2 linked regions of the Tautonia marina genome follow. The protein of the gene in region 1 binds, or shares a complex with, the protein of each later gene. Links are inferred from orthologs where the notes say so. Each region holds a gene or a part of one and is shown on either strand. Other genes may lie near its edges.

The links.
Region 2: the proteins of hisH (region 1) and hisF are in contact, whole or in part, in a crystal structure (PDB 6RU0), measured with the Thermotoga maritima proteins. The link is inferred for Tautonia marina from one-to-one orthologs. Residues at the interface, in WP_004080484.1 of Thermotoga maritima: Asn15, Arg18, Arg22, Arg117, Leu118, Pro119, His120, Met121, Gly122, Trp123, Asn124, Asn134, Gly135, Tyr136, Tyr138, Val140, Tyr158, Glu180, Lys181, Ser182, Ser183, Lys184, Ile185; in WP_004080486.1 of Thermotoga maritima: Met1, Leu2, Ala3, Arg5, Ser40, Glu41, Asp45, Glu46, Ala70, Glu71, Ile73, Asp74, Ile75, Pro76, Phe77, Asp98, Lys99, Ser122, Gln123, Glu161, Thr195, Leu196, Asn247, Arg249, Glu251.

The regions. Positions count from the first base shown.
Region 1 is NZ_WEZF01000022.1:10,200-26,992, forward strand. What follows is about bases 8,754-11,746. They hold hisH (imidazole glycerol phosphate synthase subunit HisH), read left to right. Parts: upstream 8,754-9,943; coding sequence 9,944-10,549; downstream 10,550-11,746. Other genes in these bases: GA615_RS22160 (DUF1049 domain-containing protein), read left to right, coding at 8,754-8,907; GA615_RS22165 (hypothetical protein), read left to right, coding at 9,101-9,766; hisA (1-(5-phosphoribosyl)-5-[(5-phosphoribosylamino)methylideneamino]imidazole-4-carboxamide isomerase), read left to right, coding at 10,693-11,415; fusA (elongation factor G), read left to right, coding at 11,551-11,746. Also shown: pnp (polyribonucleotide nucleotidyltransferase), read right to left, coding at 1-1,106; rpsO (30S ribosomal protein S15), read right to left, coding at 1,339-1,608; GA615_RS22140 (ABC transporter ATP-binding protein), read left to right, coding at 1,884-3,794; GA615_RS22145 (putative bifunctional diguanylate cyclase/phosphodiesterase), read right to left, coding at 3,857-6,442; GA615_RS22150 (shikimate kinase), read left to right, coding at 6,862-7,449; GA615_RS22155 (prepilin peptidase), read left to right, coding at 7,455-8,390; more of GA615_RS22160, read left to right, coding at 8,521-8,753; more of fusA, read left to right, coding at 11,747-13,668; metH (methionine synthase), read right to left, coding at 13,786-16,793. UniProt on the Escherichia coli protein: IGPS catalyzes the conversion of PRFAR and glutamine to IGP, AICAR and glutamate. The HisH subunit catalyzes the hydrolysis of glutamine to glutamate and ammonia as part of the synthesis of IGP and AICAR.
Region 2 is NZ_WEZF01000012.1:36,890-51,847, forward strand. Bases 620-3,353 are described here. They hold hisF (imidazole glycerol phosphate synthase subunit HisF), read left to right. Parts: upstream 620-1,463; coding sequence 1,464-2,243; downstream 2,244-3,353. Other genes in these bases: GA615_RS15350 (ATP-dependent DNA helicase), read left to right, coding at 620-1,265; GA615_RS15360 (type IV pilus twitching motility protein PilT), read left to right, coding at 2,385-3,353. In the rest of the region: more of GA615_RS15350, read left to right, coding at 1-619; more of GA615_RS15360, read left to right, coding at 3,354-3,548; GA615_RS15365 (GspE/PulE family protein), read left to right, coding at 3,652-5,391; GA615_RS15370 (hypothetical protein), read left to right, coding at 5,453-6,226; GA615_RS15375 (tetratricopeptide repeat protein), read right to left, coding at 6,243-7,253; GA615_RS15380 (hypothetical protein), read right to left, coding at 7,714-8,232; GA615_RS15385 (DUF1570 domain-containing protein), read left to right, coding at 8,591-9,904; rpsR (30S ribosomal protein S18), read right to left, coding at 10,035-10,277; GA615_RS15395 (hypothetical protein), read right to left, coding at 10,437-10,901; GA615_RS15400 (hypothetical protein), read right to left, coding at 11,005-11,583; ribosome biogenesis GTPase Der, read left to right, coding at 11,780-13,258; GA615_RS15410 (RNA polymerase sigma factor), read right to left, coding at 13,400-14,056; GA615_RS15415 (hypothetical protein), read right to left, coding at 14,037-14,282.

The sequences.
Region 1 (16,793 bases):
GTGACGAGGGCCTGGGTTTCGCCGCGCTGGAAGATGGCCGAGCCGTGGGCACAGGGGAGAACGCTGACCTCGCAGGAGATCATGCGGAGGTCTTTCGGACCTCGGCCGTCGGAGCGGTAGCCGTCGAGGATCATCTCGCGGGCCACTCGTTCCTGAAGGGCGTAGAAGGCGGTTTTGACCTCAAGGGGAGTCGGCCCGGTGGGTTCCTGGCCTTCGGGGACCTCGGGGCACAGTTCGGTGACGACCCGCTCTTGCAATGCCTTGACGGCGTTGTTGCGATCCTGCTTGAGCTTGATGAGCCGGGCCTCCCGGAGGTCGGCCGAATAGCGGCGGTGCAGGTCCTCGACGAGGGGATCGGGCTGCGGCTCGGGGTGCTCCATCGGGGGCATGCCGAGCTTCTCGCGGAGCTCAAGCTGTAGGTCGATGAGTTCCTGATTGAGCTTGTGGGCTTCGAGGATGGCGTCGAGCATCTCGGCCTCGGGCAATTCCTTGCCGAAGCCTTCGATCATGGTGACCTTTTCGCGGGTGCTGGCGACGATCAGGTCGAGATCGCTGCGGGTCATCTCCTCGGCGGTCGGGAAGGGGACAAGCTGACCGTCGATCCGGCCGAGCCGGATGGTCCCGAGCGGCCCGAGGAAGGGGACATCGGGGCAGATGCAGAGGGTCGTCGACGCACCGATGAGGGTTAGGATATCGGGGTCGTTGATCCGGTCGGCCGAGATGGGGCTGGCCTGGATCTGGACCTCCATGCGGTAATCGCTCGGGAAGAGCGGCCGGATGGGGCGGTCGGTGAGGCGCGAGGTGAGAATTTCCTTGGTCGTGGGGCGACCTTCGCGCTTGATGAAGCCACCGGGGAACTTGCCGGCGGCGTAGACTTTCTCGCGGTAGTCGACCATCATCGGGAAGAAGTCGAGCCCCTCACGACCGGGGGCGACGACGGTGGCGACGAGGGTCATGGTGTCGCCGAGGCGGACCACCACGGCACCGGTGGCCTGCTTGGCAAGGCGGCCGGTCTCGATGGAAATTGTCTTGCCGCCGATCGTACGTTCGACAACGACAAGTTTCTTGACGGGATTCACGGGAGCGAAAGAACCAGACGTGGACATGCCCACCCTTACCTCGACTCGGCAATAGTGTGCCGGGTGCGTGGGCGATGGCGTACCGGCCTTGAGAAGACCGGGAGGAGAGAATGACGCGGGAGGGCCGGTCGACCCAATCGGGAACACAAGAAAGCCACGAGCCGAAACAGCCCGCAACCCTCCTGATCAATCAAACACGATCAGGGCGCACCGAGATTCGGAAACGCCCTAACCGAAGGAGTGGGTCACCGACAGACGGTTACTTGCGGAGGCCGAGCCGGCCGATCACTTCGAGGTAGCTCTTGCGGTCGGTCTGTCGCAGATACTTCAACAGGCTCGATCGCTTGGAGACCAGCATCAGCAGCCCGCGGCGGCTGGCGTGGTCTTTCTTGTGGGTCCTGAAGTGGTCGGTCAAATCGTTGATGCGGGCCGTCAGCAGCGCAATTTGCACCTCGGGCGATCCCGTATCATGTTCCTCGCGCCTGAACGCGTCGATGATCTCCTGCTTCTTCTCTTTGGTGATCGCCATCACACGCCCCGCAAGGCACCGGCCGAATAATGTGAGAGGCCGTAACTCGAAATCTTTACGCTACGAAGTGAGAGAGTTTACGCGAGGCGGTGTCCAAGAGCAATGGCAGTTGGTCGAAATTGGCCGGAACCGGAGGGATCGGTCCGGTGTCGAGGGGGAAGGTTGCGCGTTGAGCGAGCGGTTTCGCCGTGTGGCCAGACGGTTTTGTCTATGATGAACAGCAAGGGCGTTGTGGAGACGGTTGGTTCAGCCGGGAGCGAGCAAGGAGCGGCATCTTGAGCGAGGGGCATCGGGTTTCAAGTCGGAAACGGCTGGAGGAGGTCGCGTCGACGCCAACGGCGACGGGGTCGAACGCGGGAGGACTCGGGCCGGAGCTGCCAAAGACGCGGAATCGATCGATTTTCGAGCTCTACCGCGCCCTGTTTGCCCTGATGAAGGGGCATCGGGGGATGCTGGCGCTGACGCTGGCGACGTTGACGATCAGCACGAGCCTGAGGCTGATTCCTCCGGCGGCGACGAAGGTAGTGATCGATTACGTCCTGCTCAAGCGCCCTTTGCCCGAACAGGTGCCAAGCTGGCTGCCAATGCCGCCCAGCGGCCTCGGGATGCTGACGGCGGTGGTGGTGGTCGTCTTCGCCGTGTCGATCGTCGGGGCGTTGCTGGGGCTCTGGGGGCGATGGCGGGCGACAGTGTTAACCAAGCAGATCCAGGTGAAGGTGCGTCGCCGGGTGTTCGAGCATGCGTCGAAGCTCCCCTTGCACCGGATCTATCAGCTCAAGTCGGGAGGGCTGTCGAGCCTCTTGCGCGAGGATGCCGGGGCGCCGGGCGAGATGGTCTTCAACATGATTTACAACCCGTGGCGAGCGGTGACGCAGCTCATCGGGGGGCTGTTGATCCTGGCCTGGATTGACTGGCGATTTCTGCTCGGGGCGGCGTTTTTGATTCCGGTAGCGTACTGGGCCGACCGGCTCTGGAATCGGGTCTTACGGCCGATTCATCGCCGATCGCGCCGCCAGCGGCAGGAGATCGACGCCAAGAGCGCCGAGACGTTCGGCGGGATTCGCGTCGTGCGGGCCTTCGGCAGGCAGAAGACCGAGGCCACACGGTTTGTCCGGGAGAGCCATTTTCTGACGAGGCTGGAGATGCTCGGCTGGTACCGGGCGAGGGCGTTCGATCTGTTCTGGGATCTGTTGATGCCGACGGCCTCGGGGATCTTGTTGCTGTACGGCGGCTGGCAGGTCTTGCAAGGGGCGCTCTCGCCGGGGGATCTGATGATGTTCCTGGTGTATCTGGCGATGCTGCTGGAGCCGATCGCGGTCCTGGCGTCGAACATGACGTCGTTGCAAAACAACCTCTCGGGGTTCGACCGGGTGCTGGACCTGCTGGCCGAGCCTGCCGAGTTGCAAAGCCGTCCCGGTGCGATCGCCGTGCGAAAAGGTGACGTGAGCGGTCGGATCACGCTCGATCGGCTCCGGTTCCACTATCCGGGGCATCCGGAGGAAGTGATTCGGGGGATCGATCTGGAGGTCGAGCCGGGGGAGACGATTGCCCTGGTCGGCCGCAGTGGAGCGGGGAAGACAACGCTTTGCAACCTCGTTGCGCGGTTCTACGACCCGACCGGCGGCGCGGTCCGGCTGGATGGAATCGACCTGCGCGACATCGACCTGCAACGCTACCGGCGATTACTGGGGATCGTTGAGCAAGACGTGTTTTTGTTCGACGGCACGGTGGGAGAGAACATCGCCTATGCCGACCGCCGGGCCTCGCGACGGGCGATCGAGGAGGCGGCCGAGGCGGCCAACGCGGCAGCGTTTATTGAGGCCTTGCCCGACGGTTACGACACCTTGATCGGCGAGCGGGGGGTTCGCCTGAGCGGCGGACAACGGCAGCGGCTCGCGATCGCTCGGGCCATTCTGGCCGATCCGGTGATCTTCATTCTTGATGAAGCAACGAGCAATCTCGACTCGGAGAGCGAGCGGTTGATTCAAGGCGCGCTGGCCGACCTGATGCGCAATCGGACCTCGTTCGTAATCGCGCATCGGCTGAGCACGATTCGAGACGCCGACCGGATTCTCGTCCTCGATGGCGGCGAGGTGGTCGAGTCGGGCAGTCACGCCGAGCTCATGGAGTCGAGCGGTCTGTACCGGGATATGGTGGAGCTGCAACGCATGGAGGAAGGCTTTTGAGAGCGCGGCAAGGAAGGTCGCCGGTTGTGATCCGATCTCGGTCGAGGCCCCGGGGGATTGCGTCAGGAGAGGATCGTTTCGGGTTGGTCGATCCCTTCGAGCGAAAGGCAATCGCGCAGGGGGAGGGTTTCTGCGGGTGTGGGACGGGCGAAGAAATAGCCCTGTCCACAATCGCACCCGAACTGCTGAAGCATGGCGAGTTGGTCGGCCGTCTCGATCCCCTCGGCCACGACCCGAAAGCCGAGGGTCTCGGCCAGCGAGGTGACGGTCCGGACGATGGCGGTTTGCCGGGCTGAGATGCCGAGGTCTCGAATGAAGGACTGGTCGATCTTCAACAGGTCGAAGGGGAACTCGTGGAGGCAGGCGAGCGAGGAATAGCCGGTGCCGAAGTCGTCGATGGCCAGGGAAAAGCCGGCGGCTCGGAGTTCGTTGAGGGTGGATCGGGCGGCTTGCAGGTCGTGCATGACGGCCCCTTCGGTGATCTCGATGTGGATGTCCGAGGGAAGGAGGCCGGCGGCCTTGGTCGTGTTCAGAAGCCGGCAGACCAGGTCGGGCACGAGAAGGTGCTGTCGGGCCAGGTTCACACTGACGCCGGGGATGGACAGGTCCGGGTTTTCCATCCTCCAGCGGGCGAGCTGCCGGAACGATCGCTCGATCATTCGCTCTCCCATCGCGACGATCAGGCCGCATTCCTCGGCCATGGGGATGAACTCTTTCGGCGAAATCGGTCCGAGCTCGGGGTGCTCCCATCGGGAAAGGACCTCGAAGCTGAGGACCCGTCCGGTCTGGAGGCAGACGATCGGCTGGTAGACCAGATCGAGCTGATCGGCGGGAATCGCCTCGCGCAACCCTTGCTCCAGTTGCATCCGCCGCTTGACACGGCGTCGCATGGTTTCATCGAAGACGGCGAGACTGCCTCGGCAGGAGGTCTTGGCCTCGTACATGGCGGTATCGGCATCTCGAAGGAGGTCTTCGGCCGCCTGGTACTGATCATCCCCCAGGACAATGCCGATGCTCGCGGTCGAGAGGACGCGGTACGACTTGATCGTGTAGGGTTTTGCCAACGCTTTGAGGAGGCGACGGGCCACGAGGATTGCGTCATCGGGGTGCTGAAGCCCTTCGAGCAAGACCACGAATTCATCTCCGCCGATGCGAGCCGCCGTGCTCGAGGAACAGGAGGCACGCAAGACCCCGTCCGTGTCTCGCAGGTTTTCCCGAAGCCGAGCGGCAATGGCCTTGAGCAAGGCATCGCCGACCTCGTGGCCAAGGCTGTCGTTGACGATCTTGAAGCGATCGAAGTCGAGAAAGAGCAGCGCGTAGTGATGGTCGGGACGCTCTTGGTGCGTCTGGATGACCTTGCGGACCTGGGAGAGCAGGGCGGAGCGATTCGGCAGGCGAGTCAGTCGGTCTCGCCGGGCGGCCCGGTGGAGCTGTCGCTGAAGCCGGACCCGATCATGGACATCGCCGATCGACCCGGCAAAGCGAATGGGGGTTCCGTGATCGTCCCAGACGGCCTGGCCTCGTGATCGGAACCAGCGATAGGAGCCCGACGCCGTCCAGAGGCGAAACTCGATGTCGTAAGGAACACGATCGCGAAGGTGCTTATCGGTCGCCTCCTCCACTCGGGCGAGATCGTCGGGATGAATTCCCTGGCGGAATCGCTCGCGGACCGAGGTCACGATCGCCTGATTTCGTTCAGCTCCGATCATCCATCGCAGTTGCTCGGAGAGGTAGATCGAATCGGAGCGGAGGTCCCAATCCCAGATTCCCTCGTTCGAACCGTCGACGGCCAAGGCGTAGCGATGTTCGCTCTGGGCCAGTTGATCAACATAGGTCCGCTTGGTTTTCACGTAGAGATAAACCCAGACACCGATCAGGACACTGGCGATGGTGGCCATGATGCAGGCGATCAACTGGGCGTTCCAGATGGCGGCCGATTGAGCGCGAAGCTCCTGAATGTCCATGTCGACGCCGAGGACCGCTTCCAGCCGCCCTTGATTTCGAATCGGAATCCAGACCGAGATGAAGGTGCCCCAGGGGTCGGATCTTGGCTCGGGACTGACATAGCAATCGTACGCCTGAATGCGTTGCAGGAGATCGGGAGGGGCTTCGGGGTAGAGCGTGCCGAGCGTGGCCTGGTCCGGGAGCCCGTTCGGGTTACGAACCTGGGGATCTCCCGAGTCGAGCACAAAGCGAAACCCTTCGGGAGAAGGGCGCATGGTGTAGATGGAGCGGACATCCTGCGCCGAGGTGACCATGGCTCGGAGCGGTTTGACCAGAGCAAGGTATTCCGGGCTCTTGTGCTGTTCGGGATGGATCAGCGTTGCGTGGACCCGAGGGTCGATCTGCTGCTTGGCAATGCGGGCAATGGACAGAAGGTTCGTATTCACCGAACGTTGGAACGCGTCTCGCGCGGTGGCGTAGCACGTCCAGGCACAGCCGATCGAGATCACCAGGAAGCAGAGACCAGCGATGAGCCCTTGCCAGCTCGGCGAGAGGCTGGACAGGAAGAACGTGAGCCGGCACAGCAGGCTGCCGTCGCAGGGGTCGCTGAGGGAATCGCTCCACCGGACCCGATTCGAGCGCCGAGCCGGGGAAATCGTCGGGAACGGGCCGGGTATGTCATCGGGGTGATGCGTTCCACTCACGCAACTTTCCTCGCAGCTGGGGAACCGGCGGCTCTGAGCGGTCCGAGACGGCGCGGAGCGTGAGGTCCGAAGGCGATTTTCAGGGGAACTCATCCTTGCTCCGGTCGCTCCGCGTCGAGTCGACCGAGACGGCGATCACGCCAAGCCCCCTGGGATTGGGCGCGGTGCTTCGTCGACCGATGAAACAACGCGCCGACGACATCCTCCCGCGGGGCTTGGGGTCGAACCTGGGGTTCCCAACAGATCCATAGGTCACATCCAGGGGTTTGGCAGGCTTGCGGAGCCGAAACGGGCAAACCGGCCCTCCCTTGAACCTGGCTGATGAACAAGGCAGATCGGATCGCAACGGCCGAGGCCTCGGTGTAGACTCATCTCGAACGAATCGTCGCACGTCGGCATCAAAGGGCGAGGCAACGGGGATGGCAGGAGCGTCGGAGCAGCGAGACGAACCGCGAGGGATCGCCCTGGTCGGCTACCGGGCGACCGGGAAATCGACGGTGGGGCGGATCGTTGCGGATCGGCTCGGTTGGGAGTTCGAGGACGCCGACGAGGTCCTGGAGCGCCGGATTGGCCAATCCATCGCCAGCCTGTTCGCCGAGCAAGGGGAAGGGGCCTTCCGCGACCTGGAGCAAGCCACGCTGGCCGACCTGACCACGCGATCGGGCCTGGTGCTGGCCTCGGGGGGCGGGGCGGTCTTGCGAGAGGCCAATCGAACCGCCTTGCGGCGATTCGGGTTCGTCGTCTGGCTGTCGGCCCGGCCGGAAACACTCGTCGATCGGCTGAGGCGCGATCCTGCCAACCGGCCGGCATTAACCGCCGCCGGGCTCCTTGACGAGGTGGCCACGCTGCTTCGGCAGCGCGAGGACCATTACCGGTCGGTGGCCGACGCAAGAATCGAGGTGGATGAACACTCGGCCGAGCAGGTGGCCGAGGCTGTGCTGGCGTCGTGGTCGCGCCACGATCCGAAACGCGATTCCCTGATCACTCCGCAGGACCCCACACCGTGATCTGGATGTTTCACGCGATCATGCTCCCCCTGACATTCCTCATCGGGGCCCTGGTCGGCAGCTTCGCGAATGTCTGTATCTACCGCCTCCCCTGGGAAAAGAGTGTCATCTGGCCCCCGTCCTGCTGCCCGGCGTGCCTGGGGTGGATTCGGGCCAGTGACAACGTGCCGATTGTCAGTGCCCTGTGGTTAAAACGAACGTGCCGATCGTGCGGGATCGCGTATTCCGGGCGTTATCTGGGCATTGAGCTGCTGGTCGCGGTGCTGTTCGCGGGGATTTATGCGCTAGAGCTGATGGTAGAGCCGCAGTTCCTGCGCGATTCGGAATTGATGGAGCGGCTGGCCCGCGTGGCCTATCACGCCACCCTGGCAACCTTCCTGGTCGTGGCGACCTTCATCGACTACGACTACGAGATCATTCCCGACTCGGTCACGATGACCGGCATGGTGATTGGGCTCGGATTCGGCACGATGATGCCCGGCATCCGACCGGTTCCCGCCGGAGCCGAGACGCCGCTTGGCGGGCTCGGGGTGGGGCTCCTTGGCCTGGTGGTTGGGGCAGGGGTGATCTACGCCGTCCGGGTGCTGGGCTGGGTCCTGTTCCGCAAGGAGGCAATGGGGCTGGGAGACGTGACGCTGGTGGCGATGATCGGCAGCTTCCTCGGCTGGCAAGTCACACCGCTGACCTTGTTCCTGGGGGCAATTCTCGGCCTGGTCCACGGGGTGATCCGGCTCGTTACGATTCTCGGAGATCGCCTGGCGGGCCGGTCGCCTCGGTCGTCGGCCATTCCGTTCGGGCCTTATCTGAGCCTGGCGGCCTTGATCCTGATGCTTGGCTGGCGATGGCTCTGGCCGGGATGGCTGGCCGAGCTGTTCGAGGTTTATGGCGAGGTGGCGCGCTTCCTGCTCGGGGCGTTGCTCGGTCGGATGGTCGGGGGCTGATGGACCAAGGTGACTGACTGGGCCGAGTCTTCAGGGAATCCGGGCAAGGGAACCGGATCTGCGGCGAAGATCCGGCATCGGGATGACCGATCAGTCTCCAGGACGATGTTCAACACAGGAGCCCTCGGCCATGACCTCGCCGTACAAACGTCGCAAGCCGTCGCTTATCCGCAACTTCTGGCTCTATCGCTACGTGATTGCCATTGCGTTTGTGCTGGGCGTCTTGCTCTGGTTCGTGGTCAGCAACAACGCCCGCGTCGAGGTTTCGTTTCCGTTTGGAATGGGATCGCTGAGTAGTTCGACCGGAATCATTATTCTGCTCAGCGCGATGGCAGGGTCTCTGCTGACCATGCTGGCGATGGGTGTGCTGTATGCGCTCAGACGTCTCAAGGCAGGGGTGGAGTCGGCCGAATTTGAGAAAGACAGCGTGACGTTCGATGACGAGCTTCCTCCTTCGGATTATGCCTCGAAGGCTCCCGAGGGGTTCGATCAGTCGTCCTGGTCGGATCGAAGCTAGGCACCGTGCGAGGCAATGCGGACTTGTTCTGGGGTTCTCCCATTTGACACCCGAACGAGTGGCCTGCACGGTTGACTCATCGATCGGGATCGCAATCGGCCGGGATGGGGTCGGATGGTCGGGGGGAGCCCGCCTCGAAGCCCGCCCCTTTTGGATTTCCGCCTCGGACCACCGACCCCAGGGCGCCGGACTCATGACCGTCTTGATCCGATACCGACGGTTGAATGTCGCCTGGCTGCTGGCCGCCTTGATCGCACTTCCCGCGCTGGGATGCTCTGGCGGCAGCGGAGGGAAATTTGCCTTGAATCCGAGGCGGGTGGCGATTCGGGAACAACTCAGCCGGCTCGAATTCCAGAATCAGCAACTTAAAGATCAACTGAAGGTCGCCCAGCAGGAATCGAAACGCCTGACCAACGACCTGCAACTGGCCGAGATCGATAACCGCGATCTCGAACGCCGGGTCGATAGCTTCCGAACGCAACTGGGCCTGCGGGGATCGTCCGATGAGACGCTCGACGTGGCCCGCCCGTTCCCAGACACCAATCGTCCTGAATCGGGCACCACTCGCCCGGCCGCCCAGCCGCCGACCCGAGCTCCCTTTACTCGGATTCCCAATCCATCGGCCATCGACGTCTCTCCGCCGCCGGGCCCTTCGGCCGAGGAGTTCTACGGCATTCGCCGGTCGCCGTCTTACGATCAGCAGACTCGCCCTCAGATCGAGCCGCCGCCGGTGCAGTATTTCGACCTGAGCCCGTCGGTTTCGGTGGGACGCACGAACCTGGATGTCCGGTCCGATGTGACTTCCTCAAACTGGTCGCCGATCTCGGTGGGAGGTTCGTCTCGCATGACGCGGTACTGATAGGAAAGGTTCATCGCTCGACCTCGAGTTCCCTTCCACTCTCGTGTCTTGATCGAATGAGCGATTCGGCGACGGAGCCGGCCGGATCAAGACAGGAAGGGGCCTCTCCTGGTAGATTGGATGACCGTTGTGGACGCCAGGAGTTGAGACGTCGGGACGAGACGGGACGGTCGGCGGATGATCGCGATTATCGACTACGGAATGGGCAACCTGCGGAGCGTGCAGAAAGCGATCGAGGCCGTCGGGCATGAGGCCGTCGTGTCGAGCGATCCGGACGTTGTGGGCAAAGCCGACAAGGTGATCTTGCCGGGTGTTGGCGCGTTCGAAGACGCCATGGCCGAGCTGAACCGGACCGGCCTGGGAGAAGCCTTCCGCGATCGAGTTGCGTCGGGAGCGCCCGCGCTGGGAGTATGCCTCGGCTTGCAACTGCTCTTCGACGAGAGCTTCGAGGACGGTCACCATCAGGGGCTCGGTCTGGTCGCGGGAAAGGTGGTGCGGTTTGAACCAAAACCGGGCCTGAAGGTGCCGCACATGGGCTGGAACACCTTGCGGGTGCTTCGGCCCGCCCCCTTGTTGAAGGGGTTGCCGGAGGAGCCCTCGGTCTACTTCGTGCATTCCTACTACGTCGTTCCCGACGATCCGAGCGTCGTGGCAGCCGAGGCCGACTATCCGACCCCGTTTACGGCGATGATCTGGAAAGACAACCTGATGGCCTGCCAGTTTCATCCGGAAAAGAGTCAGACCCTCGGGCTGGCGATGTACCGGAACTTCGCCGAGCTGTAAGCCTGGGGCCCGTCGTGCTCCGTCGCCCAGGGAGATCACGACGCGGAAGGAGCCTTGGTCCTTGCGGTGAGGTCCGGGGCGGGATATAGATTCGAAAGATGAGGTCTGGTCAGGTCAGACCAGCCGAAGGGATTGGGACGCCGATGCAAGTCATCCCGGCCATTGATTTGAGAGGGGGCCGTTGCGTCCGCCTCGTTCAGGGAGATTACGACCGGGAGACGGTCTTCGGGGAAGATCCGGCGGCAATGGCCGAGCACTGGGTCGCCGAAGGGGCCACCCGGCTGCACCTGGTTGACCTCGACGGCGCGAAACTGGGCCGTCCGGCAAACGTGGAGAGTGTCCGGGCGATCCTTGATCGCGTCGATGTCCCGTGTCAGTTGGGTGGCGGCGTCCGAGACGAAGCGACCCTGACGGCCTGGCTCGATGCCGGGCTGGAACGGGTGATCGTCGGCACGCAAGCCCTGAAAGACCCGGCCTGGTTCGCAACGATGGCCGAACGGTTCCCCGGCCGCCTGATCCTCGGCCTCGACGCCAAGGATGGGCGGGTGGCGACCGCCGGCTGGCTCGACGTGTCCTCGGTGGAGGCGACGAGCCTGGCCGAGGGTTTCGATGCGCTGCCATTGGCCGCGATCATCTACACCGACATCGCTCGTGACGGCATGCTCGAAGGGCCGAACCTTGAGGCCACCGGAGCGCTTGCCGATCGCCTGAAGACGCCGGTGATTGCCTCTGGGGGCGTGAGCACTCTGGAGGATCTGGAACGCCTGGCGACCCTGCCCGTGGCGGGCGTGATCGTCGGGCGGGCCTTGTACGACGGTCGTTTCCGGCTGTGCGAAGCTCGGGAACGTGCCGGCGACCGCTCTTAACTCCCCAGTGGCGGGAAGCCTTGGGTTTCTCGGGCTCTCCCGCGATTCGGGCCGAAGGCGATCGCCGGATCTTTGCTTTTCCAAATCCGGCGGGTCGAACTTCCAACGCGACCCACCCCAGAGGGGGGGACAGCCATGGCATCGGGCTCGTATCACATCGAAGACATTCGCAATATCGCCCTGGCAGGACACGGGGCGTCGGCCAAGACCAGCCTCGCCGACGCCCTGCTCTTTGCGGCTGGACTGGCCCCCCGGCGCGGGTCGGTCGACGAGGGCACGAGCCTGCTCGACGTCGACGATGAAGAAAAGCGCCGTCATTTTTCGATCGATAGCCACCTGCTCCACCTGGAGTGGGACGGGAAGCAAATCCACCTGATCGACTCTCCCGGCTACCCCGATTTCATCGGTAGTGCGCTGGGGGCGATTTCGGCGGTTGAGAACGTGTTGATCACCGTGTCGGCTCCGGTGGGGATCGAGGTCAACACCCGTCGATTGTTCCTGGAGTCGGGCCGGCTCGGCCGAGGACGGTTCATCGCCCTGACGAAGATGGACGCCGACAACGTCGATTACATTCGCGATCTGGAGTCGATTCGAGAGACGTTCGGTCCCGAATGCGTGCCGTTCAACGTGCCGATCGGCGTCGGGGCCGACTTCAAGGGGGTGGTCGATGTGTTGAACCCGCCGGCTGAGGTGCCGGACGGGTGCCCGATGTCTCCGGACGAGGCCGCTCGAATCGTCATCGAGCAGATCGTCGATGAAGACGAGGAATTGACCAACCGGTATCTCGAAGGGGACTCGATCGCGATCGACGAGCTGCGCAAGGCGGCCCACGACGGCATCCTGCGCGGGCATATCGTGCCGGTCGTGTGCCTGTGCAGTAAGAACGATATCGGGATCAAGGAGTTGCTCGACCTTCTGGCGACCTGCGGCCTGAGCCCGGCGGACATTCACCGCTTCGGCTTCCCCGCCCAGCCGGGATCGATCGAGGCGGACGCGGCGACCCCACACGACGGCGAGGACGAGGAGGAGGTCGAAATCGACCCGACGGAAGACGGCGACCTGGTCGCTCAGGTCTTCAAAACGGCGATCGACCCGTTTATGGGGAAACTCAGCTTCATGCGGATCATCTCCGGCAAGCTGACCCCGGACACCCCCCTGGTGAACCTCCGAACCGGCAAGGCCAACAAGCCGGGCCACCTGTACGTGGTACAAGGCAAGCAGCACGAGGAAGTGGGCGAGGCGATTGCCGGCGACATTGTGGCGGTGGCGAAGTTCGAAGACCTGCACATTTCCGACACGGTGACCAACGGCGGCCAGCACAGCGCTCCTCACGTCGTCTTGAAGCCGATCAACTTCCCCGCGCCGATGGTCCCTCGGGCCGTCCAGCCGAAGGCCCGCGAGGACGAGGCAAAGATCGCCGCCAGCCTGGCGAAGATGGCCGAGGAAGACCCGACCTTCACCTATCGCCGTGACGAGCAAACGCATGAACTTGTCATCAATGGTATGAGCGATCTGCACCTTGACGTGATCTTGCAGCGGTTGAAGAACCGCTACAAGCTCGATGTCGAGACGCACATTCCGCATGTGCCGTACCTGGAGTCGATCACCGCTCCGGCCGAGGCGGATTATCGGCACAAGAAGCAGACCGGCGGCCGGGGGCAGTTTGCCGAGGTCCACCTGCGCATCCGGCCTCTCGAACGGGGTGAAGGGTTCAAGTTTGTCGATGCGGTCAAGGGTGGCGTGATTCCCAACAACTACATTCCGGCCGTCGAAAAGGGCTGCCGAGAGCAAATGGCCAAGGGGGTCATGACCGGCAACCGCGTGGTGGATGTTGAAGTGGAAGTCCACTTCGGCAAGTATCACGATGTCGACAGCTCGGAAGCGGCCTTCAAGATCGCCTCGGCCGCCGCCTTCCGCAAGGCGTTCGAACAGGCCAGGCCCGCGCTTCTGGAGCCGGTCGTGTCGATGGAAGTGACCGTCCCTGGTGAGAAGTTCGGCGACGTCTCGGCCGACCTTTCAACCCGCCGCGGCCACATCACCGGCATGGACGCTTTGCCGGGCGGCCTTCAGATCATCAAGGCGACGGTCCCGCTGGCCGAGGTGCTCTCGTACTCGTCGACCCTCAAGAGCATGACGGGCGGGCAGGGGTCGTACGTCCTCGAATTCCACTCGTATCAACCCGTGCCGGCGCATGTGCAACAACAAATCGTTGACAAGTATCAGAAGAGCCGGACAGGAGTGGAGGAGGAGTGATCTCCTTTCACGGATGATCTGAACCTGACGCACCAATCGAAGGCCGGGCGAGCGACGACTCGTCCGGCCTTTGGCATTGGGTTTCCCATCACTGAACGATGAGACGCTTCAGCGCGGTCAATCCGGATCGTAGGAGAGGTTCGGGGAGAGCCAGCGTTCGGCCTCGGCAAGGGTCATCCCTTTGCGGCGGGCGTAGTCCTGAACCTGGTCACGGGTGATCATATCGACGGCGAAGTAGCGGGCCTCGGGGTGGGCGAAGTAGAAGCCGGAAACCGAGGCGGCGGGCCACATGGCGCAGCTTTCGGTGAGACGGATGCCCGTGGCAGCCTCGGCGTCGAGCAGTTGCCAGAGGGTACGCTTCTCGGTGTGGTCGGGGCAGGCCGGATAGCCGGGAGCGGGGCGGATGCCGCGGTAGCGCTCGTCAATCAGATCATCGTTGGAAAGGTTCTCGGATCGTCCGAAGCCCCAGTCGATCCGGGCCTGTCGGTGGAGGCATTCCGCGAACGCCTCGGCGAAGCGATCGGCGAGCGCCTTGACCATGATGGCGTTGTAGTCGTCGTGGTCGGCCTCGAAACGGGAGACGATGGGGTCGATGCCGAGGCCGGCGGTCACGGCGAAGGCGCCGATCGTGTCCAAGCGGCCCGACTCGACCGGGGCGATGTAGTCGGCCAGCGACCGAAAACACTCCTGCCCCTGCCGCTGCCATTGCTGCCGGAGGCAGTGGAAGCGGAACCGCTCGGAGGATCGCAGCTCATCCGAGTAGACGATGATGTCGTCCCCCTCGGAATTGGCCGGGAAGAAGCCGTAGACGGCTCGGGCTTTCAGCTCGCCGTTCTTGATCAGATTCGAGAGCATGGCCTGAGCCTTCTCGAACAGATCGCGGGCCTCGGCGCCGACATAAGGATCTTCAAAAATCTTCGGATATTTCCCTTTTAGCTCCCAGGTGGAGAAGAAGGGGGACCAGTCAATAAACGGGACCAGATCGGCCAGCGGCATCTCCTCGATGATTCGTTGGCCGAAGAACTCGGGGCGGGGGAGGTCAACGGTGGCCCAGTCGGTCGGGAAGCGGCGGCGAAGGGCCTCGGCGTAAGGAACGAGGTTCCGTTCGCGGCGCTTGCTGAACGCCTGACGTTCCTGTTCCTGGGCGGCTTGAATCTGATCGACGTATTCTTTCCTGGTGTCGTCTTTGCGGCTGAGGCGTTCGACGACGCCGACGGATCGGGAGGCGTCCTTGACGTGGACAACCGGGTTGTTGTAGGCCGGGGCGATCTTGACGGCGGTGTGCTTCGGGCTGGTCGTCGCGCCACCGATCAACAAGGGGATGGTGAAGCCCTCACGCTGCATCTCACGAGCGACGTGAACCATCTCGTCAAGCGAGGGGGTAATCAGGCCGGAAAGGCCGATCACATCCACCCCGTGTTTCTTGGCTTCGGCGAGAATTTTTTCACTCGGGCACATGACCCCGAGGTCGATCACCTCGTAATCGTTGCAGCCAAGGACGACGCCGACGATATTCTTGCCGATGTCGTGGACATCCCCCTTGACCGTCGCCATGAGGACCTTGCCACGGACCTGCACCCCTCCGGCAAGGCGCTTCTCCTCTTCCATGAAAGGGGTGAGGTACGCGACGGCCTTTTTCATCACACGGGCCGATTTGACGACCTGAGGCAGGAACATCTTGCCGGCGCCGAACAGGTCGCCAACGACGTTCATGCCGTCCATCAAGGGGCCTTCAATGACCTTCAATGGGGAACCGAGGTGCTGGCGGGCCTCCTCGGCGTCTTCCTCGACGAAATCGACAATCCCTTTAATCAGGGCATGTTCGATTCGCTTGGCGACAGGGGCATCGCGCCAGGAGAGATCCTGGGCCGTGGTTTTCTTGCCGGCGTCCTTGACCGACTCGGCGAACTCGGTGAGGCGGTCGGCGGCATCGGGGCGGCGATTGAGGAGAACGTCCTCGACCTTCTCACGGAGTTCGGGGGCGATTTCCTCGTACACTTCAAGCTGGCTGGGGTTGACGATCCCCATGTCCAGCCCGGCCTTGATGGCATGGTAGAGGAAGGCGGCGTTCATCGCCTCGCGGACGGTGTTGTTGCCGCGGTAAGAGAAGGAGACGTTCGAGACACCGCCGGAGGTCTTGGCCAGGGGGAGTCGCTGTTTCAGTTCCCGAACGGCTTCGATGAACTCGACGGCGTAATTGTTGTGCTCCTCGATCCCGGTGCCGACGGTGAGAATGTTCGTGTCGAAGATGATGTCTTCGGGGGGGAATCCGACCTCCTCGGTCAGGAGTTTGTAGGCCCGTTCACAGATGGCGACCTTGTTCTCCTTGTCGACGGCCTGGCCGGTTTCGTCGAAGGCCATGACGACGACGGCCGCGCCGAAGCGTCGGACCGTCCGGGCCTGTTCGAGGAATTTTTCCTCCCCTTCCTTCAGGCTGATCGAGTTGACGATCGCCTTGCCCTGGCAGCAGCGGAGCCCGGCCTCGATGACCTTGAAGTCGGAGCTGTCGATCATCACCGGAATGCGGGCGATGTCGGGCTCGGCGGCCAGCAGGTTGAGGAATCGGGTCATGGCCTTCGGGCCGTCGATGAGCCCTTCGTCCATGTTCACGTCGAGGATGTTCGCGCCGCCCTCAACCTGTTCACGGGCGACGGCGAGCGCCTCGTCGTAGTTCTCCTCGCGGATCAGGCGAGCGAACTTGCGAGAGCCGGTGATGTTCGTCCGCTCGCCGATCATGATGAAGCCGCTGTCGGGGCGGATCGTCAGCGGTTCCTGCCCGGAGAGGCTCGTCCAGTGCTTTGACTTAGGACGAACGCGAGGCTTGGCCCCTTCGACGGCCAGGGCGATCTGACGGATGTATTCCGGCGTCGTGCCACAGCAGCCGCCGATGATGTTCAGCCAGCCGTTGCGGGCGAACTCGCCGATGACTTCGGCCATCCGCTCGGGAGGGTCGTCGAAGTTGCCGAAACCGTCGGGCATGCCGGCGTTCGGGTGAGAGCTGACGTAACACGTGGCAACATTCGCCAACGATTCGAGGTACGGACGGAGTTCGTCGGCCCCGAGGGCGCAGTTGATGCCGACCGAGAGCAGCTCCATGTGCGAGACGGAGTGCCAGAAGGCCTCGA
Region 2 (14,958 bases), on another replicon or contig:
ACACGCTTGAGGCGATCGCGGGAGATCATCTCGGGCTCCGGATTACGTCCGGTCAGGTCGATTACCTGCTCGGCAGACTCTACAACGAGCGCACGCGAAAAGGGTTGCTCGCCCACTTCGACCTTGACGAGGCAATCGATGCGACTCGACCCGCGCGGATTGCCGCGTCGGCGTTCTTTGCCGCCATCATGCGATGGCGAGAATCCGAAGGTCAGCCGAACGGTCGACTTCGCCGTCCGATGGGCCTTCAATCGGAGCTGCCCGAAACCCTCAGACGACTGGCGAGTGCAATTTTCGAGGGGGCCAAGGAGATCGAAGACGAAGGGCAGCGGCTGGAGCTGACTGCCGTCGGCGACCGCTGCGATCTGACGGCCATCAGCATCGATCGTTGGCTGGAGCAATCCGAGCCGGATGGGGTGTACTGGGTTGACCTTGAGGGAAATCTCCAGAAGCGCCGGGTTTCCCTCGCGGCGGCACCGATTGAGGTTGGTCCCGTCCTGAATCGACTCCTGTTTCAGGAGGTGCCGACCTGCATCCTCACCTCAGCAACGCTCTGCTCGGGGTCGCCGCCTGACTTCCGATTCATCCGGAACCGACTGGGACTGAGCAGTGGGCAATCGCTCCAGCTGGGAAGTCCCTTCGCGTACGAGGATCAGGCCCGTCTTCATCTGGTTCGGAACATGCCCGACCCTTCCGACGACCCGGCCGGGTTCGAGCGCGCTTGCCTCCGAGCCATTCCCACGTACCTTGAGAAAACCGGGGGCCGGGCCTTTGTTCTCTTCACCTCGTATCGCTTCATGGAGTCGGCCGCGAAAGCCTTGCTTCCCTGGTTCATCGAACGGAACATTCCGCTTTATTCGCAGAGCGATGGACTGCCCCGATCGAAGATGATCGAGTCGTTCCGATCCAACCCTGGAAGCGTTCTGTTCGGTACCGACAGCTTCTGGCAAGGGGTGGATGTCCCGGGGGAGGCCCTGGGGAACGTCATCATCACCAAGCTCCCGTTCAGCGTGCCCGAACGACCGTTGCTTGAAGCGCGTCTTGAGGCGATTCGAGCGCGAGGCGGCAACCCCTTCCTCGAACACCAAGTTCCCGAGGCCGTCTTGAAGCTGAAGCAAGGCTTTGGACGCTTGATTCGTTCAAGAACCGATCGGGGGATTGTGGTGATCCTTGACCCCCGAGTCTTGACCAAGCCCTACGGCCGAGCTTTTCTGGATGGGCTCCCGGATTGTCCTCGGATGATCGATACGCTTCGACCGAATTGATGACCTGCGTTGATGGCGGATGGGTTCCCGAGCGATCGAAAGGGTTGAGATCTCTCGGGGTGAGCGGTCCGGCGATCCCTAGGATGAGCTGACTTTGAGCGGTACAATTCTGCGATTCAGATACAGGGTCGATCGGTTTGCCCGTCTCACCTGACCGTCGGCCCGTTCCGTTTGCTTGCCTCATCGGATCGTCGCGCCATGCTCGCCAAGCGGATTATTCCTTGCCTCGACGTCAACGCGGGCCGTGTTGTCAAGGGCACGAATTTCTTGAATCTTCGAGACGCCGGAGACCCGGTTGAGGTGGCCGCTCGCTATGATGCCGAGGGAGCGGACGAACTGGTGTTTCTCGATATCACGGCCAGTCACGAAGGCCGAGGAATCATTCTCGACGTGGTCCGTCGGACGGCGGAAGTCTGTTTCATGCCGCTGACCGTTGGTGGCGGAATCCGGACCCTCGACGATATTCGAGCGCTTCTGAATGCCGGGGCAGACAAGGTTTCGATCAATTCGACGGCGGTTCGTGATCCTGAGTTTGTCCGTTCTGCTGCTCGGCGATTCGGAAGCCAGTGCATCGTCGTGAATATCGACCCGAAACGGGTGCAACGAGGCGATCAGGAGGTCTGGGAGGTGCATATCAACGGTGGGCGCATCCCAACCGGTCTGGAGGCGGTTTCCTGGGCTCGCGAGGTCGAGCGACTCGGGGCCGGCGAGATCGTTCTTACCAGCATGGATGCCGACGGCACGAAGAACGGGTATGATCTTCCTATGACGCGCGCGGTCAGTGATGCCGTGACGATTCCGGTGGTCGCTTCCGGCGGTGCCGGGCATCCGGAGCATCTGCGAGCCGCACTGGTTGAGGGAGGAGCCGATGCGGCCCTTGCCGCAAGCATCTTCCACTATCGAGAATTTACGATTGCCGAAACAAAAGCCTATCTCAGCCGCCATCACGTTCCCGTCCGAGAGTTGACCGGAGTGTGACAGTCGCACGTCGATCGCAATGGGGTGTGCCATGTTCAGGCCCCGTTGACCTCCTCGATTCCCATGATTCCAACTCGTTCTCACCCCATCCCACCGATCCCCTGAACGATTGCCCCGGTCTCACGTCCCAGGAGAACCTCCATGGCCACCGGTATCGATGCCCAGACGATCGAGCCTGTCAACCCGAGCGAGCCGGAAGCCAACAAGCTGTTCCGGATGGTGATGAAGCACAAAGGTTCCGATCTTCACCTGAAGGTCGGCGTCTCTCCGGCGATGCGGTTGACCGGCGTACTTCGTCAGATGCAGCTTCCGCCGCTCACCACGGCAGACATGGAACGATTGATGTTCCCGCTGCTGACAGCTCGGCAGAAAACCATCCTGGAAGAGGAAGGCGGTGTCGACTTCGCCCACATCGTGACGGATCCGGATGGGATGGAGACCCGCTTCCGCGTGAATCTCTTCCGACAACGAGGCAAGCTCAGCCTGGTCGCCCGCCGGGTCAACAATCAGGTTCCGGACTTCGAAGGACTCGGATTGCCTCCTGTGTTGGCCGAAATCGCCAGTCACGACCAGGGAATTGTGATCCTGGCGGGTGTCACCGGTTCCGGAAAATCGACGACGATTGCCTCAATGCTGGAGTACGTCAATTCTCGAGAACGCTGCAATATCGTGACCATCGAGGATCCGATCGAATTCACGTTTGTCGACAAGAAATCGATCGTCCACCAGCGAGAGGTTGGTATCGATGTCATTGACTGGGATACGGCCTTGAAGCACGCTGTGCGACAGGACCCGGATATTATCCTGGTCGGTGAGATGCGTGACCGCGACACGTTCAATGCGGCCATGCACGCGGCCGAGACGGGCCACCTGGTGTTCGGAACGATTCACGCCTCCTCGGCCCCTTCGACGATCGGCCGTATTCTGGACCTGTTCCCGAGAGACATGCACCCGGCGCTGCGGCAGTCAATGGCCTTCAACCTCCAGGCGATCATCGCACAAAAGCTCTTGCCGACGGCCAAAGACTGGGCAGAAAAGACCGGCCAGACCCGGATACCGACGTGCGAGATCATGCGCACCAGCCCGACCGTGCGTAAGCTGATCCTCAACGAAGAAGACGGCAAGCTCGGTGACGCGATCCGGATCGGCAAGGAAGATGGGATGCAAGACTTTACCGAAAGCCTCAAGCAACTTGTTCAGGCTGAAAAAGTCGAACGAGCGACGGCCTTCGAGGTCGCTCCCAGCCCCGAGGCGTTGAAGATGGCGTTGAAGGGGATTACCATCGCCCAGCCTGGAATTCTTTAACACGGAATTCGGAGGGGAACGTCATGGTCGAGGTTCCCCTTCTGCCTGCCCCGGTTACGGTTCTCGGATTCCCAATGGTTTTCGACGCTTCGGAGTTCCACTTATGATCCGCCCGCGCCTGGTCCTGGCGATGATTGCCCTGGCGCTTGTTGGCCTCGTGAACGGGGCCGAGGCAGCCGAACTGCCGGGGTTGCTTCTGGCCCAGTCCGCGGCCATCAACACCCTCCGAGGTCCTGGTCTGTACCTGAACCTGTTCAAGTTTGTTCCGGTCGTCCTGATCTATCTTGCCTGGGTCAAGACGGTGGACTGGGTGGACGACGATACCCGGGAACTGCAGAACATCCGGTTCGAAATGTGGAACTCGCTGGTCTTCTTCAGTGGGATTCTCGGATTCCTGCTCGTCTGGATCATCCCGTTCTATCCGATTGGCCTGGTTCTCCTCCTGATTGCCTATCTGGCACCTTCGTTAACGTATGCCTACTCAAGAAATCAGACTGTTCCCGATGATGAGAAGGTGCTGACGCCCTATCACTTCGGCGAGTTGATCAACGGATTACTGAAACGTCGTATTTTTAATGTCGAGCAAGGGACGGACTATCACGGGGGGCCGCCCATCACGTTCATGGGGAAGTCGTCTACCGGCAAGGTTGACGAGGACCGAGTGGCCAAAGCCGAGGGCTCGCCTCAATTCATTGGGGCGAAGGAACTGGTCTACGACGCAATCCTCCGCCGAGCGACCGACATCCACCTGGAGCCGAGTCCCGACCAGCTTGCCGTGCGCTACCGGATCGACGGCATCATGCACGCCGCCGAACCTTTCGATCGCTCGACCGGCGACGCCGTGATCAACATTTTTAAAGTTCTCTGCGCCATGGACATCTCCGAAAAGCGCAAGCCTCAGGACGGCTCCTTCGCGGCGAAGTTTGAGGGACGCGAGATTGATTTCCGAGTCGCGACCTCCGGTTCGAAAGCCGGAGAGAAGCTGGTCATGCGAATTCTCGACAATGCCGCCTCGGTTGGCCGGCTTGAAGAAGTGGGGATGCGACCGAAGATGGTGGCGTCGATTCGCGAGATCGTAAACCAGCCTCACGGAATGTTCCTTTGTTGTGGACCTACCGGCTCGGGCAAGAGCACCACGCTTTATGCCTGTCTTCGAGAGATTGACCGCTTTCAGAAGAACATTATCACGGTCGAAGACCCGGTCGAGTACCACATTGACAACGTCACTCAGATCGAAATCAACACCAAGGCGGGTCAGACTTTTGCCCAGCAGTTGCGGTCGATTCTGCGCCAGGACCCCGACGTGATCATGATCGGTGAGGTCCGTGATCAGGAGACTGCGACAATCGCCTGCCAGGCAGCGACGACCGGTCACATGGTCTTCTCGACCGTCCACGCCAACGACACGGTGACGGCCCTCTTTCGAATGCTCGACCTGGGGGTCGAGCCCTTCATGATCGCCAACTCAATCACAGCCATCCTCGGTCAGCGGCTCGTCCGACTGCTCTGCGAAACCTGCAAGGAACCCTACAAGCCCAAGGCAGAGTTCCTGAAGAAGGCAAACCTTCCTCCTGACAAGGTGGACGTCTTCTACCGTCCTCCCAAGGAACCCGAGCAAGTTTGCCCAATGTGCGGCGGCACAGGCTACATGGGCCGAACCGGGATTTTCGAACTCTTGCTGATTACCGACCCCATGCGCGAGTTGATTCGAGAGAATCCCTCGGTCAAGGCGATTAAGGATGAGGCGCGCAAGAACGGGATGATCTACCTGACCGAAGATGGCTTACGACAGGTGATCCAGGGACGCACCTCGATCGAAGAACTCATGCGGGTGGTCAAGTAACTCGGCCTCATTCTCACTCCATTTTCCGCCTCGAAGCGAGGTCCGAAGGGGACTCAACCGAATGGAAATCGTCGTTCACCTCGGCATCGTGGCCGTGCTTCTTGGACTGACCTACACGGTCATGAGCGAAGGGCTCTGGGGTGCCGCTCTCGTTTTTTTCAACGTGTTGTTTGCCAGCGTCATCGCCTTTAACTTCTATGAGCCCCTGGCGACCTTGATCACGGAAAATGCCGGATCGTGGTCGTACGGATATGCCGATCTGGTGTGTCTGTTGGTCCTGTTCCTGGTGTCGTTCGTGGTCCTCCGTCTCACGACCGATTCTCTGGGACCGACGATGATCCGGTTCCCGATGCCGGTCTTCCACGCCGGTCGAATCGGGTTCGGGCTGGCGGCGGCCGCGGTGGCCACCTCGTTCATGATTCTGGTCTTTCACACGGCGCCGGTCCACAAGAAGATTTTCAACGTGGTGGGTCACGAAACCCGCCCTCCGTTTGGCATGGGACTCGACCACCGCTTCCTTGCCTTCTTTCAACACACGACCGGCTATCCGTTCTCGACCTACGATGAAACGGCGATCGATCCGTTTGGCGAGTTTGAGAACAAGCGTGTCTTCGATCCCGAGGGCCGCTGGCTGATCGACCAGGAAGATGCTCGGCCGTTCGGAGAAGGCTGGCGGCAGGAAATGACCTCGCAAGGAGGCACTGACGCTGCTCCAAACGGTGCGTCACCGGGAGGAGAACTCCAGCCCGGAATGCCAGGAGGAGGCGGTCCAGGGATCCCCGGGGGCCAGGCAGGTGCCGCCGCCGGGCTCGCTCCGACGAATACAGGATTCTGAAAGCTGGGGATCGAGGTCAATTCTCCGTCTCTCGATCCTCATCACGCGCTTCGGATTGTCCCTCACCCGTTCGAGCGATCGCTTGCTGGGCCTCTTTGTGGAAAGGGTCGGTCCGGATTGCATTCTGATACCAGGCCCGGGCTTGTGGCAAAAAGCCGATCGACTCACAAATCCTACCGAGTTCGAGATAACGTTCAGCATTGGGATTCCCGTCGAACGAAGGAAGCTGGCTTAACAGATTGTTGAGCTCGTTGACCTGGTTGAGTTGCTCAACCACCTCGGACGCTTCCTCTTGCCTTCCGGATTGATTCAGGGCCTGGGCCAAGCCGGAAAGTGCCTCTCGGTCATTCGGTCTGAGGTCGAGGGCTGATCGATACGACTTCACCGCGGACTTGGGATCACGGAGCTGGAGTTGCAACTTTCCTCGAAGCAGCGCAATGCCCGCGTGATTCTCGGGAGCATCGGCCAGTAATTTTTGAAGGGCGGGGACGTCCCCTCGTTCCAGGGCAAGACGACCGAGAGCGGCTCTTGCGTCGGGATCTGAGCGATCCAGGGGAGCGAGAACCGTGGCCGCGTCCTCAAATCGCGTGAGTTCGAGGAGTGCATCGGCCAGGGCGATCCGAGAACGAAGATCTTCGGGGTCAGCCTCAACAGCCCGGGAGAGGGTCTCGACGATTTCCTCGGGGGTCCATTGCACTCCTCGAATAAATGACCAGATGAACGCCTCGTTGGCACTCAATGGCCCGAGCTGAGACAGGCGACGAAACGTTTTGTCGATCTCGTCAGATTGCGACCGAAAGCCATAGATATAGATCAGCTCACGGTAAGCTTGCGTCAGGGTCGGGTCGAGTTCGATTGCCTTGAGGAAAAAGTCCTCGGCGATTCTCATCCGGTCGCGTCGCAATTCGAGTTGTCCGGCGAGAAGCTCAGTCTGAGGGCGGAGGGGACTTGCCTCGGGAAGTTTGGCAAGGATGGCAAGCGCGTCGTCTGTTCGCTCCCGAGCAATCGCGACCTGGGCAAAAAGCATCTGATCCGAATCCGTCGGCGGGCGAAGCTGAGCAAGCCGTTTCGCGGCGAGTTCGGCATCCTCGATACGACCGGCTTTCAGGCTTTGCTGAGCGTCTTGCCAGAGTCGGTCAGGGTCGGGGTTGGGTCTCAGGAGGAGAACGAGACCGAGGATTCCAAGAAATATCCCTCCGCCAAGAAGGAAAAGGCGTCTCTTCGACACAGGGTCATTGGACTCTTGAACGTGAGGTTCAGGAGAATCAGGAACCGTTCCGCCGGTTTGCTCGTGAACATTCATGATGCAATCAGGGAGCGATCGGATCGGGCCGAAGTCCGGTCGAAACACCTCGGAGGATTCTCACGATCGTCGAGAAATTCGTCATCCGATCGCGCAGGTGTTGCACAACACAACGATCCGGGGGTGTCTCGTGTGCTGTCATTGTCTCTGTCATCAGATTCATGGGCAAGAGTCGGTGATCGAATCAGGGAAGTTGCTTGAGTTCTAGGAGTTCAAACGTGGGAGGCTGCTCTCCCCCTGGGCGAAGTGGGCCGGGGGTCAGGCGGTAAGTTGCCACTTTCCTCGTCTGTGTCTCCAGGACAAACAGGGGCGCCCACCCCGTTCCGGTGCCCAGACCGACCTGACCGATGGTCATGGCAAATCGAGGTGTTGCCCCTCGAGGAGGCTGAAAGTCCGCGACCAGGTCTCGAACCGCGAAATCACCCAGAACCTGCGTGCCCGAAACCGTCTGTCGAAGGCTCGGTATGGTCGCCAGGAGTCTTCCACCAGAATAGTCGAGGAAATAAACCGCGTCGGTTGTGCTCAGTTGCTTTGTCACCCGATCCATCTCCACGGAGACAGGCCCCGTAGCGAGGATGGACTCACCCGAGCGATCCCCCTGACCGGCCCGGACACTCGGGGTAGAATACGATGCTGCAAGCCAGCCCATAATCAGGCCCCCCAGCATTCCCAGCACGCAAGGCACGAGGGATCGAATCGCCATGCTACCAACCCTTCAGCCCTCGAAGATCGTTCTGACACCTGGGGGGCATTCTGCGACCATCCGTTTCGTGGGTCCAGTGGAGAATCTGGCAATCCTTGAATGGTCCCTACGACTACTTGGTCTACTTTTGCTTGGGATTGGGTTCGTTCAGACAGACGAGGCGGCAGCGATCCCTCCCCGGGGGGACGATCGTCACGCGCTTCATGCCAAACGCCTCGAGATCCTGGCTTCCGAATCGCAGGCGCTTGAACAACTTGCGAATCGTCTGGAGGCGAGCGGGGAAGTCTTACAAGCTCAGACTGTTCGGGCTGTCATCGAACCAATTCCTCTGCCCGACGGACCAGGGCGTTTCCTCCCTTTGCTCGAAATCGTTCCTGCATCGGACAACGAACAAGAGGATGCGAGGCATCTTCCCGAGGTCGTTGTCATTCGTGAAGAGGCTGCAAAGAAGTATGAGGAACTTGCCAACCAGGCCTTCGAGCAAGAACGTTTCGCCCTCGCCGATGCGAGTCTCCGGGAGGTCCTCCGTAGAAGCCCAGACCATTCCGAAGTACGTCGGCTTCTGGGATACGTTCCGCACGAGGGAGGCTGGGCCACCCCGCATGCGATCCTGAGATTCAAGAACGGAGACATTCCCCATCCGACCTACGGCTGGATTCCGGCTGACTGGGTTGAGAACCTTGAGCAAGGGTTGCTTCCCGCGCCCTCTCGCCAGGGAAGGTCCAGCTTGCGATGGGTGCCTGCCTCAGAGGCTGATGCGGCTCGGCAGGGTTCCATCACCAGTGGTTGGCAAATCACCACCCCCCACTTCAAAATTCAGGCGAGCGTACCCCTGGACGAGGGCATCGAGTTCGGGCGCCGACTCGAAGCGTTTTACGACCTGTTCACATCGGTGGGAGCAGATCTGATCGGCCCCGAACGGCTTCAGCTCGCCCAATTGAAGCGGTCATCCTCCGCCACGGCACCCCCGAATGCTCCTCGCCAACACCGAGTCTTTTATTTCGGAACGAAGCAACAATACGTGGACTATCTTGCCCCTCGGCTGAGGGATCCTGGGATCAAGGATACGCTCGGGATTTATCTCGACACGCAAAAGAGCAGTTATTTTTTCAAGGACGAAGGGGGAGTCCTCCCGGTCGAGGCCACGCTCTACCACGAGGTTTCACACCAACTCCTGTTCGAATTGGCTGGTCGTTCGGATTATCTCTTGAACGCAGGCAATTTCTGGGTGTTTGAGGGTCTGGGAACCTACTTCGAAACCCTGGAACACCAGCCGGACGGATCGATCCATTATGGTGGCCGCGTCGGCCCGCGCTTCGAGGAAGCACACCGTCGTCACGTCGAACGAGACGAGTTGATCCCGATCGACCAGTTCGTCACCCTGGATCGAGCAACCTTCAATGGAAGCAACGGAGGGGATCCGCATCTTCACTATGCGCAGGCGATCGCCCTAACCGTGTTCTTGATGGATCACGATCACGGCACCTACCGTGAAGCATTTCTCAACTACGCGCGCGATGCCTATCGGGGACAATTTCGAGCCGGAGCGGAGAAAGATCTCTCAACCCACCTCGATCGTTCTTACGTTCTGCTTGACCAGCTCTTTCGTCAATTTGTCGCCCAGCCGATCCGTCCCGAACGCATCGAGCAGGAATCGGTCACGATTGATTGATCGCGTCCGCTAGAAACGATCATCGACGCCCTGAACCTTCTCAGGAGGAGATAGGTCAGGACGTCGAACAGAAACCATTGCAAGGATGGAACGGACGGCTCGCAGGAAAATCCGAGAAGGCCGATTCGCCTCACTCACCAACATACGGCAGCAAGGCCATGTAGCGTGCTCGCTTGATGGCATCAGCGGTAGCGCGTTGGAACGCTGCGCAGTTGCCGCTCCGCTTGCGAGAGAACATCTTGCTCTGATTTGTGAGCATCTTCTTCAGCAGGCTCATATCTTTGTAGTCGACGTAAGCCGGCCGGGGGCATCCCTCGGGGGTGCAAAAGCGGCAACGATTCTTGCGGCTTCGTCCGAAGCGTTTACGAGGCATTGAGGTTGCGTCCTCTGACGTCGAAACCGGGAAGTCGGTCCAAGCCCTTTATTGCAGGTGCAAGGGTAAACCACAAAGTCTATCGTCCGACGAGACCGGCTTCAAGATCAACGCTCATTCGGCAGCGCATCCCGTCGTGGAACACTCTGTCCCTGGTGGTCAGAAAAGGGTATTGCTGAGGAGGATCAAGGCGATCCAGGCCAGGGGCCAGGTGGCCATGAGCCCAAGGGCAACCTGGTCGGTCCAGTTCTGAGCTCGGAGTCTCGCCTCGGAAGTCTTCGGACCAATCCCCCGCAGGAGCAAGGCGGCAAGAATTGGTAAGACGCCAAGCAAGGGATGCACTAGCATCCGGGTCGGGACGACCAGCGCGGTGAGTGCGAGCCAGTACGATCCGATCAGCAGCCAGGCCACCTGAGCCCAACTGAGCTGGCGAGTGGTATCATGCAATCCTCTCCGATCAATCAGCAGTAAAACCGGTCCCGCCATGGCGAGCCCCAGCCAGAGGTGAAGCAAACCAACGACCACCCCAACTTCGGGAGACATGGATCGGTTGGACGGCCAGAGCGATCGGATCAGGAGAGCGGCAGTTCCAAAGCCCACGATCAGGCCGATCAGATCGATCAACCGAGGCCCTCGCTGACGCCTGCTGCGATCGGGATTCCTCGGCAGGTCAGACACTCGGCCCTTCTCCATCTACGGTTTCAGGTGGATCCGGAGCCGAATTCCTTCAGGAAGGCGTACCCAGGACCACCATCCCAAAGGCACATTGTAACGGCCAGGCGACCGCCAGGGTCAGGCCAATCCGTTCGGTCCAGCTTCCCGATGTCCCCTGGCCCACGTCCGGCGGGTTGGGAGGGACAATCACCCATCGAGCCCAGACGATCACCAGGGTGACAAGGCTGGCGGCTCCGAGTCCTGAGATCAAAATCACGTCGTAAAGCTGGCGCGCAAGATCGTGCTGCTCATCGTTGCGGGCACCCGTCACAATTCGAGGGATTGCAGCGAGGGCCCAGGGTGTTCCAAGAAGGACCCAGAGCCAATCTCCCAATCGCAGACTGGTTCCCGGACGACCTGAACGGCGTCGAATCCACGCAAGAAACGGCCCGGAAGCAGTCAGTGCGACTCCGGCAAAGGTGAGCCACATCATGACCCATCCGGTTCCCGTCAAGGGATCGGGGGGAGCAGCCTGCTTGAGATGCACTGAGGCGATGGCTGCGCCGATGACCAGCGCGATTCCATCGAGCAGTGTGAATCCTGCTGCAATCGTCCCAGACCGTTTGATCAATCCCTCCGAATTGTCATTCATGTCAGATCGAGGCCCCCGAACGTTGTCCAGTTCAAGCGAGCCGGTTTAGAATGGAACGGTCCCGGCGTTTCGTGGTTCACTACAATGAGTCTCGGCGCCCGGTCGTAGATTCCTCGTTTCTCCCCACCTCAAAAAGGATCGCCCTCCGTCCGAGGCCACGTCAAGGCGTGAGCTCGGTACTTGGGACGTCATCGCCATGCCCCTGCCCCGTGTCGTCATCGTCGGTCGGCCCAATGTGGGGAAGTCGTCGCTCCTGAACTGGATCGCTGGGCGTCGGATCGCCATTGTGGACGATGTTGCCGGCGTGACACGAGACCGTGTTGCCACCCTCGCCGAGTTGCCGGACGGCCGAAACAGCCGCTTTATCGAACTAATCGACACCGGAGGCGTGGGGATCGTTGATCGCGATGATCTCAGCGAGCATGTTGAACGGCAGATTGAGACGGCGCTGGGCGAGGCAGATGTCGTCCTCTTCGTCGTCGACGTTCGAGATGGCATGATGCCGCTCGACGAGGAGGTTGCACGCCGTCTCCGATACGTACAGGCTCCGGTGATTCTGGCACTGAACAAGGCCGATGATCCAAAATTCGATGCTCAGGGCCAGGAATTCTACAAGCTCGGCCGCGGAAAGCCGATTCCGATCTCAACGCACCAGAACCGCAACAAATCCGAACTGATCTCGCTCATCCTCGACCACCTTCCACCGGAAGATGATGGGTCGAAGGTTGCTTCTGAGGCGATGAAACTGGCTGTGGTCGGCCGACCGAACACGGGAAAATCAACCTTTATCAACACGCTTGCGCACGCGGAACGCATGATTGTTTCCGAAATCCCGGGAACTACCCGCGACTCGGTCGATGTTCGTTTCGAGCTTGATGGGCTACCGTTTGTCGCAATTGACACAGCCGGGGTGCGTCGGAAGGCGAAAATCCGTGACGATCTGGATTTTTACTCGATTCACCGCGCCGAACGCTCCATCCGTCGCGCTGATTTGGTGTTCTTGTTTATTGATCCGACCCAGGGAGTGACCCGGCTTGACAAACAACTCGCTGATTACATCACGAAGCAGTACAAGCCCTGCGTGATCGTCATCAATAAATGGGACCTTATTCTCTCAGACCTCGCCGGACCGGCTCGGGGAGAAACCGGCCGTTATGCGACGATGGTCCAGCATGCGTTCAAGGGAATGTCCTATGCCCCCATTGCCTTCATCACGGCACAAACCGGGAAGAACGTCAAGGCGTTGATCAACCTGGCCCAGGCCATGTACAAACGCGCCCATCGACGGATCGGAACCGGAACCTTGAATCGAATTCTTCGAGAAGCGGTGACTGCCCACGCCCCACCAGTCCGGGAAAACCGCGTTCCGAAAATTTACTTCGCCACGCAAGTGAGTGTAGCCCCACCGACGATCGTCCTCTTCGTGAACCGACCTGGCTTGTTCGATCCAACCTATCAACGTTATCTCTTGAATGTTTTTCGGGAGCAACTCCCGTTTAACGATGTCCCGATCAAATTGTACCTCCGAGCAAGGACGCAGACTGATCCCTCCAAGCCCCGACTCGAGGAAGAAGAACCCCCGGACATCACCGCGCGTTCCTCCTCCAACGAGTTTGAGATGGACGAGTTGGACGAGGAGATCAATGACCTTCTCGGAGAATTTGAAGACGAGTAACCCAGGTTGGCTGCCAGGTCTAGGCGAAGATTGGATCCGAGCAGAATCAATCCCGGTACGTTCAATAAATGAATCTGGGAGACGAAGAAGGTCACCCTCGGTCGTTGATTGCACGAACGACCGAGGGCTCCACAAGAGGAATCAGCAGGCGGCAAGAAGCGCGACGGGCTCTTCCTCCTCCTCGGGCTCGAACGCATCAGCCCATTCCTCGGGATCAACGGCAACGGCCCGAAGCTGGGCCTTCAGCCGCTTTCGAGCGGTATGCAGCCGTCGTTTGATCGTTCCGATCGGCACGCCAAGCTCCTCTGCAATCTCAATGAGCGACAGGTCCCGGATGTAGAAGGCCACAAGGGCTTCACGGTCCAGGGACTTGAGTTGATTCAAGGCGTCCCAGAGCCTTCGGGCTCGCTCCTGGGAGATGAGTTCGTCAAGCGGCTCATGACGATGAACCGCCGCGCCGTCGAGGACTTCATCTTCAATGCTCGTTGGTGGAATGCGACGGGTGGCTCGGTTGATCGCCATCCGAACGGTGACCTGACGGAGCCAGCCCGCGAACCGCTCTGGTTCGCGCAACTGATCGAGGCGTCCCATCACGTGCAGGAAGACTTCCTGAGTGAGTTCCATTGCCTCGCTGGTGTTGCCAAGCCGGCTCAGAGCCACCGCGTACACGGTGCGCTGAAACTGCTCGACCAGCTGCCCGAACGCCTCACGATCCCCGTCCCGAGCCCGAATCACCAGAGCCGCAGTGCTCGACCAGTGGTTGGAGCGGACCTGTTCCTCAGAAATCAAAGCGATCACGATGGTGTCTTCCCATCCTCCGGAGTGTCACCAACTCGCCGGCCACCTCCTGATTGAATGAGGGAGAGGCGCAGAGCGAACTGGCGGCGTCAAGCGGTCCACAGGTGCGGACTGGTTCGGGCAGGCTCGTCCTCAGCGACCCCTGACCACACGAAACGCTCAGGATCGGCGTATCAAACGCCGGTTGAGGCATGAGGTCGTGGAGCAGCGCAGACGGCCAGATCACGGAACCATCCGGACCCGACGGTGACGGCTCGGGCACGTGGCGACCCGACTCCCGATGTGCCGATGCTGGAGAAGCTCGATTGGCACAATGAGGCGGCGCCAAGTGCGGGCCAACCACCCGCTCGGCTCTCAAAGCACGTCGTGTCTTGATGGAGCTGCGGCGAGATCAGACCTCTCCCGAACATTGGAGAGAACGGATCGAGCTGCGAGCGCATCGGAACACGACGATACGGTCAATGAGGCGGCCGGGGGTTGGCGTTCACCCCCCCATCAGGGCAGGCCGATACCATGCGGCCAGTGCCGAGAAGGGAGCGCGATCGTTGGCAGTCGCAAACGCGTTCGAGGCGAAAGCAGCCCGGATTGCCACAGGAATCCCTGTGAACTGTCCGGGCCTCACGACACGTCGTCTGGTCACGACACGTCGTACAGAATCCCTGAAACGCGAGGGCAACTGGACCAGCGACCACGAACTCGACGATTCCGACTGACCGGAACCCGGCCAGCCTTCGCCAAGCGGTGAACCCGGAATGCGCTTACAGTCATGAATCCGAATGGGATCGGGGTTCATCGACCTGGACGTCATTCCGGCGGACATCAATGGCCCGACATGGAGGTGGAAGCGTTTGTGGCAGCGAGGGGCATTTGCCTGCGCCTTGTTGACATCCACCACCAGGGCG